Linked DNA regions of Alicyclobacillus sp. SO9. The protein of the gene in region 1 interacts with the protein of each later gene in a pairwise test. Links are inferred from orthologs where the notes say so. Each region holds a gene or a part of one and is shown on either strand. Other genes may lie near its edges.

Evidence for each region.
Region 2: the proteins of GI364_RS02430 (region 1) and dnaN interact in binary tests that used the Bacillus subtilis proteins (3 or more experiments, as listed by UniProt). The link is inferred for Alicyclobacillus sp. SO9 from one-to-one orthologs.

What each region holds. Positions count from the first base shown.
Region 1 is NZ_CP066339.1:568,807-571,961, forward strand. What follows is about bases 151-2,973. They hold GI364_RS02430 (initiation-control protein YabA), read left to right. Parts: upstream 151-1,314; coding sequence 1,315-1,632; downstream 1,633-2,973. Other genes in these bases: GI364_RS02420 (DNA polymerase III subunit), read left to right, coding at 151-550; rsmI (16S rRNA (cytidine(1402)-2'-O)-methyltransferase), read left to right, coding at 1,651-2,541; GI364_RS02440 (AbrB/MazE/SpoVT family DNA-binding domain-containing protein), read right to left, coding at 2,618-2,857. Also shown: more of GI364_RS02420, read left to right, coding at 1-150. UniProt on the Bacillus subtilis protein: Involved in control of chromosome replication initiation. Inhibits the cooperative binding of DnaA to the oriC region. Thus negatively regulating initiation of chromosome replication.
Region 2 is NZ_CP066339.1:519-3,699, reverse strand. The notes cover bases 42-2,890. They hold dnaN (DNA polymerase III subunit beta), read right to left. Parts: upstream 2,109-2,890; coding sequence 975-2,108; downstream 42-974. Other genes in these bases: dnaA (chromosomal replication initiator protein DnaA), read right to left, coding at 2,317-2,890; yaaA (S4 domain-containing protein YaaA), read right to left, coding at 753-953; recF (DNA replication/repair protein RecF), read right to left, coding at 42-747. Also shown: more of recF, read right to left, coding at 1-41; more of dnaA, read right to left, coding at 2,891-3,181. UniProt on the Bacillus subtilis protein: Confers DNA tethering and processivity to DNA polymerases and other proteins. Acts as a clamp, forming a ring around DNA (a reaction catalyzed by the clamp-loading complex) which diffuses in an ATP-independent manner freely and bidirectionally along dsDNA.

The DNA.
Region 1 (3,155 bases):
AGAACCTGCTTCACCGGTTCGGGCAATTTTAACATCTGCAAATCCGGGGAGAATTTTGCCTACCGTCAAATCACGGTTGTTTTCTTATTTGACAGAACCGCTTGGGCAACCCGCAGGCCCTGAAAGCGACAATTTACACGAGCCGGAAACGGTACACAAAGGCTCTGCAGAGTCCGACGCAGAAACAAAGTTTGTCAGTTTTCAGGAGCCGGTGATAAAATGGACACACAGGTGGTTGCGCCAACAGGAACCTGCACTGGTTCTGGCGGCGTCCCTGATGGACATTGCGTCGTCAAATGATTTGCCGGACGTTTTAGATACAGTGTTACAGTGGTTGCGTGATGTAATGCATTTTCGAGTCGGCGCAAACCGTCTTTTCGTTTTTTCAGCCTATGAGAAAGAGCTGGAAACCCAAGCTAAACTGGCTTCTGCACAGCAGTTTGCGAGGGCGGTGGAACTGGTCACGGATGCGAAGACTCGTTTACAGGCTCACGTTGCTGCCAATCTGAATATAGAGCAGTTATGTATTCGGCTGCGGGGGGTCTTATAGATTATGTTGAATGTCGTCGGTGTGCGTTTTAAGACAGCGGGTAAAATATACTACTTCGATCCCGGCGATTTACCGATAGCGAGAAACGACGATGTCATTGTCGAGACTGCGCGCGGGATTGAGTTTGGTTCAGTAGTCGTCCCGATTGAATCTGTGGAGGAAAGCGATGTTGTCCTGCCGCTGAAACAAGTGATTCGGATTGCGTCAGCCAAGGACAGAGATGTTGTTCGGGACAATCAACAAAAGGCAAAAAACGCGATAACGGTTTTCAAGGAGAAGATTGAAGCTCACGGGCTTGAAATGAAGTCTGTTGACGCTGAGTACACCTTTGATAAGAGTAAATTGATATTCTACTTTACTGCCGACGGGCGCGTTGATTTCCGGGAGCTTGTAAAGGACTTGGCTGCTGTCTTTCGTGTCCGGATTGAACTGCGGCAAATTGGTGTACGAGACGAAGCAAAACTTCTTGGAGGCATCGGCCCGTGCGGTCGACTGCTTTGCTGCAGTACTTGGATGGGGGAATTTGAACCTGTTTCCATACGAATGGCCAAGGACCAGAGCTTGTCGCTTAATCCGACAAAGATTTCCGGGTTGTGCGGACGGCTCATGTGCTGTTTGAAATTTGAGAATGATGTCTATCAAGAAGAGGGAACCGTCATTTAGCTTCTCCTTTGGCGTAAACAGGCCACCTGAACGAAAAAAGCAAGCTGAGACCCTTGTCTGCAAAGGCATCGGTCTCAGCATGAATTAGGGAGTTTGCCACCATGGAAAAGCAGTCTCTTTTTGTACAGGTCGCTAACCTGGAAGAGCGAATTGGGGAATTATATATAGAACTGGGCACTCTCAAGCAGAAAATTCAGGATCTCATTGAAGAAAATCAGCGTTTGCAGCAAGAGAATGAGCGCTGGAGAAAGGTGTCTTCAACAGCAGATCCGTTGACTTCAGCGGGATCGGGAATTGACAATCTGTACGAAATTTATCAGGAAGGTTTCCACATTTGCAATGTGAAGTATGGAAGCCTGCGTACAGAAGGTGAATGCCTGTTTTGTCTGTCGTTTCTGCAAAAGACAGAGGATGCATAGCGAGCGAGGACGAACAACATGCAAATACAGGAGAGTTTTCTTGATGAATCGGCAGCGTGTTTATACGTGTGCAGCACTCCAATCGGAAATCTGCAAGATGTTTCACTGCGTTTGCTGCAGGTCTTACGCGACGCAGATGTGATTGCGGCAGAAGATACGAGACAGACGCGCAAGCTTTTAACTCACTTCGAAATTCACCCTCGGTTGTTGACGAGTTACCATTTACATAATGAAAAATCTAAAGAACAGGAATTGGAACACTGGTGGGCAGAGGGGAAAAAGGTTGCACTGGTTTCTGATGCTGGTACACCAGGTGTCTCCGATCCCGGTTTTGGCGCCGTTCGAGCAGCCATCGATATGGGCATTCCGGTTATTCCAGTTCCGGGGGCGAGTGCGTCAATCGCTGCTTTGATTAGCAGCGGGTTGCGTCCGCAGCCGTTTCTATTTATTGGTTTTCTGCCAAAGGGACAAGGTGACAGACGAAAACTACTGGAGCAATACCAGTCACTTGATGCCACACTGGTAATTTATGAATCTCCTCATAGACTGGCTAAAACCGTTGCTGACTTGGACCTATTGTTCGCGCATAGGCAACTTGTTCTTGCAAAAGAACTGACGAAAAAATACGAAACGTTTGCTCGAGGCACTGCCAGTGAAGTAAAAGACTTTCTTTTGACGCATGCGCCGAGGGGTGAGTATGTGATTGTTGTGGGTCCCCCTAGTGATATTGAGACGCAGGAAAATGAAGAGGCAAAAAAGGAAGAGTCAGATGCTGTATGGCAAGAGGCCGTAGCAATTGTGGAAGAACGAGTGGAAAAAGGAATGCGTCACAAGCAAGCTGTAGAGCAGGTTGCTGCACAGTTTGGAATTAAGAAGAGGCAACTGTATCAGGCAACACTGCGTAAGTGAGGCAATTGACAATAAAAAATTCGGAACCCGTAGTCAAAGACTACCAGTTCCGAATTTGCAGCTCTGTGTTGTGTGATTACGAATTCATTTCTGCAATGCAGGACGGACAGACATTCTTTCCCTTGAAGTGAATGATTTCGTCAGCTTGACCGCAAAAAATACAAGCCGGCTCATACTTCTTAAGAATGATGCGATCTCCGTCCACATAAATCTCTAAAGCGTCTTTTTCGCCAATTCCAAGGGTTCTTCTGAGCTCGATGGGAATGACCACGCGACCCAGTTCATCGACCTTTCGTACAATACCCGTTGACTTCACTGCATACCGCACTCCTGTCTCTGTAAGTTTTTTACTCTTTTGTTATACGGATTTGAACTTCCGCATTTATTCAATATTCGCGAATGGATGATAAGGGAGTGACTATCATCAAATGCAAATTATTGAATTTCTTTTACTATACCCTATTTCTATATTTTTTCAAGGAGTTTGCATAGAATTCCATAGTTTTGACATTAATTAACACGACGAGTTTTGCGACATTCACAAACCCAGTGGATGGCGGACGCATTCACGAAGCCATTCAACAGCAAACACAGTTGTGAGTAGTAAAATTCAT
Region 2 (3,181 bases), 570 kb from region 1 along the record:
ATCAATCAAAGCCTGATTAAATAAGGCTTCCAACTCTTCAACGGACTGTGAGACTTCCCATCGAACGCCTGGTACTGAGCAGCTGTAGGACAGAGAAAAAGCCTCTTTTCCTGAAGATATGGAATGGTATACCCCTTGTGCAAATTCTCCTAAATCGGTAACAAATGCACGACGTCTGTACATGACTTGCGCACCATGTTCAGCCAGTTGTGTATTGAGAACATCAACAAGTTCCAAATCTGGATTTGGAAGCTTTAGCATAGAATTGCGTTGCTGTAGAACTCGATGATACTGACTTAAGTGATACAGGTATTTCACTTGGATTTGGCCCAGTTCCATATCGATAAAGCGTCGACGCTGTGCGGGGCCCCCTTTGACTAGGTACAAGTCTTCTGGAGCAAACAAAACAACCTGAAAATGACCGACGAAATCGGTCATTTTTGTTTGCGTAATCCCGTTTAACAGTGCCCGCTTGCCCTTGTTACCCAAGTGAACGGCCATCGTCTGCTTGCGACCGCGGCGCTCAATTGCAGCCTCGACGGATGAATACTGTTCTCCCCAGTGTATCAGATCTTGGTCTTTCGCTGTACGGTGAGATTTTCCCACAGCCAGCAAATAGATGGCTTCGAGAACATTAGTTTTCCCCTGAGCATTGTCTCCTAACAAAATATTGACATGCGGATTTAATTCAAGTGACTCATCTGTGTAATTGCGAAAGTGATGAAGACGAATCGCTGTAATATGCATATAAACTATTCCGCCCTGATGACATAAACTTGTTCACCGTATTGAATCTCGTCTCCCGGATACAGCTTGCGTCCGCGTCTCTTGTCGACAATGCCATTAACATACACATTCTCTTCCTGCAAAAAGAACTTTGCTTGTCCGCCGCTGGAGATGACATCTGTCAACTTCAGAAACTGGGCTAAGGTAATGTAGTCTCCTTCAATCACCAATTCCAAAACTTCACCTCGTTATCTCATAAGTACTGGAGAAATCAATTGAAGTGTATCTTCTTGACCGTGTTTACGAAGAACAAACGGTTGATTGGAGCCGTTAAAGTATATGGATATTTCTTCATTGCCCAAGGCTTTCAAAGCATCTAAAACGTACTTCGCGTTAAAGGCAATAAATACATCATCGCCAATTTGATTTAAAACAGACATAGATTCCGATACATTGCCAATTTCAGGAGAACTTGATGAAACTGTTAGGTTTTGGTTCGTGAGCTCCATTCGGATCATATGGTTGTCCCGGTCCCTTGCAATTAATGCAGCGCGATCGATAGCGTTCATAAAGTCGTTGTTAGATACGATAATTTCGGTTTTCTGTGTTGTAGGTATAATGCGCGTTGTATCCGGGTACGTTCCCTCAATGAGACGAGTGTAAAACAAGGTGTTCCCAATTGAAAAGAGGCTGTGGCTGTTTGTGAACTGAATGGAAACAGTCTCCGTAAGATCGGAGAGAACTTTCAGAAGTTCATTTAGTGATTTTGCCGGAAGAATGGCTTCTCTTTCTTCGTCTTCTTCTGATGTCCCGGAAAAGGGGACTGATTTTGTCGCTAAACGTAATCCATCTGTTGCCGTAAACGTCAGTGCATCCTTGCCGAACTGAAGGTGAATTCCTGTCAGAATGGGTCTGACTTCGGATGTGGACGTTGCAAAAGAGGTTGATCGAATCAAAGATTGGAGAGCTTCTGTTGAGAGTTCTATGGCTTCAACATTGTGGAAACTAGGCAGTTTTGGAAATTCAGTTGCATCGATTCCATGCAGGTGAAACTCAACCTGTCCGCATTGAATGTCTGTAGTGTAGTTGTTGTGAATGTCAAAAGAAACAATGTCTGAAGGAAGTTTCTTGACGACGTCCAACAGGTACCTGGCAGGAAGAACGATGGCACCAGACTGTTCGGTATAAAATCTATTTTCCTCATCAGCACGAATAGCACTCTGGATTCCGAGTTCAAGGTCATAGGCTGTCGCAGTTAGCGTATCTCCTTCTGCTTCAAGGAGGATTCCCATAAGTACTTGTTTTGTGCTTCGTACTGCTACTGCCTTTGAGGAAGTTTGAATAAGTTGAAGAAGTGCATTTTGATGAATAGTGAATTTCATGACGATTGTCGTCTCCTTCCAGATACGAGTTCTAAAGTGTTCATTCAGTGCATATATTCTTATGTTAAAGATCTTTAAAAGACGCAGTAATAGTAATAGTACTTGTTCACATGTGGATAAGTCCGAAAATGTTTAATGGGAGCTTGCCTGTGGACTGTGTATATCCTGTGTGTAAGTCCACATAATTATCAACCGTACTTTGGATAATTCAGTACAGGGTCTTAATAGCCTCTGCCAGGCGATTTATTGTGTTGGCCGTGTGTTGATCTGAACTCATCTGCTGGGCCACTTTTTCACACGCGTGTAAGACTGTGGTGTGATCGCGTCCGCCAAATGCTTCTCCTACCTTAGGCAGTGAAAGGTTTGTCAGCTCCCGGCACAAGTACATCGCAATTTGACGTGGAAAGGCCACGTTTTTTGTGCGCTTTTTTGCCTTGAGTTCTTCTACTTTTAAACCAAAGTGATCGGCAATGACTTTTTGAATTTGTGAGTACGTGATTTCTCTTGGTTTGTCCGGTGAAATGATGTCTTTTAAGGCCTGCTCTGCTAACTGCACCGACAGGTCCTCGTTGACGAGAGACGAGTAGGCAACGACTCGAATCAGAGCACCTTCGAGTTCTCGAATGTTCGTATCGACCTGATTGGCAATGTAGTTCAACACGTCCTCCGGAATGACTAACCTGTCTGACTTGGCCTTTCTTTGAAGAATGGCAATTCTAGTCTCCAAATCCGGCGGCTGGATGTCTGTAATAAGCCCCCATTCGAAGCGCGATCGGAGACGGTCTTCAAGAGTGGGAATATCCTTAGGCGGCCGGTCGCTGGAGATTACAATTTGTTTTCCTTCTCCGTGTAGAGAGTTAAAGGTATGGAAAAATTCCTCTTGGGTCTGTTCTTTCCCTGCCAAAAATTGAATGTCGTCAATGAGCAGTATATCTATGGAGCGATAGCGGTTTCGGAAATCTGCTGTCCTGCTGTCGCGAATGGCGGTGATAAATTCGTTGGTAAAACGCTCCGAGGACAAATATAGAACTTTGGAGTCAGGGGAGTATTGGTGTACGTACTGCCCAATAGCA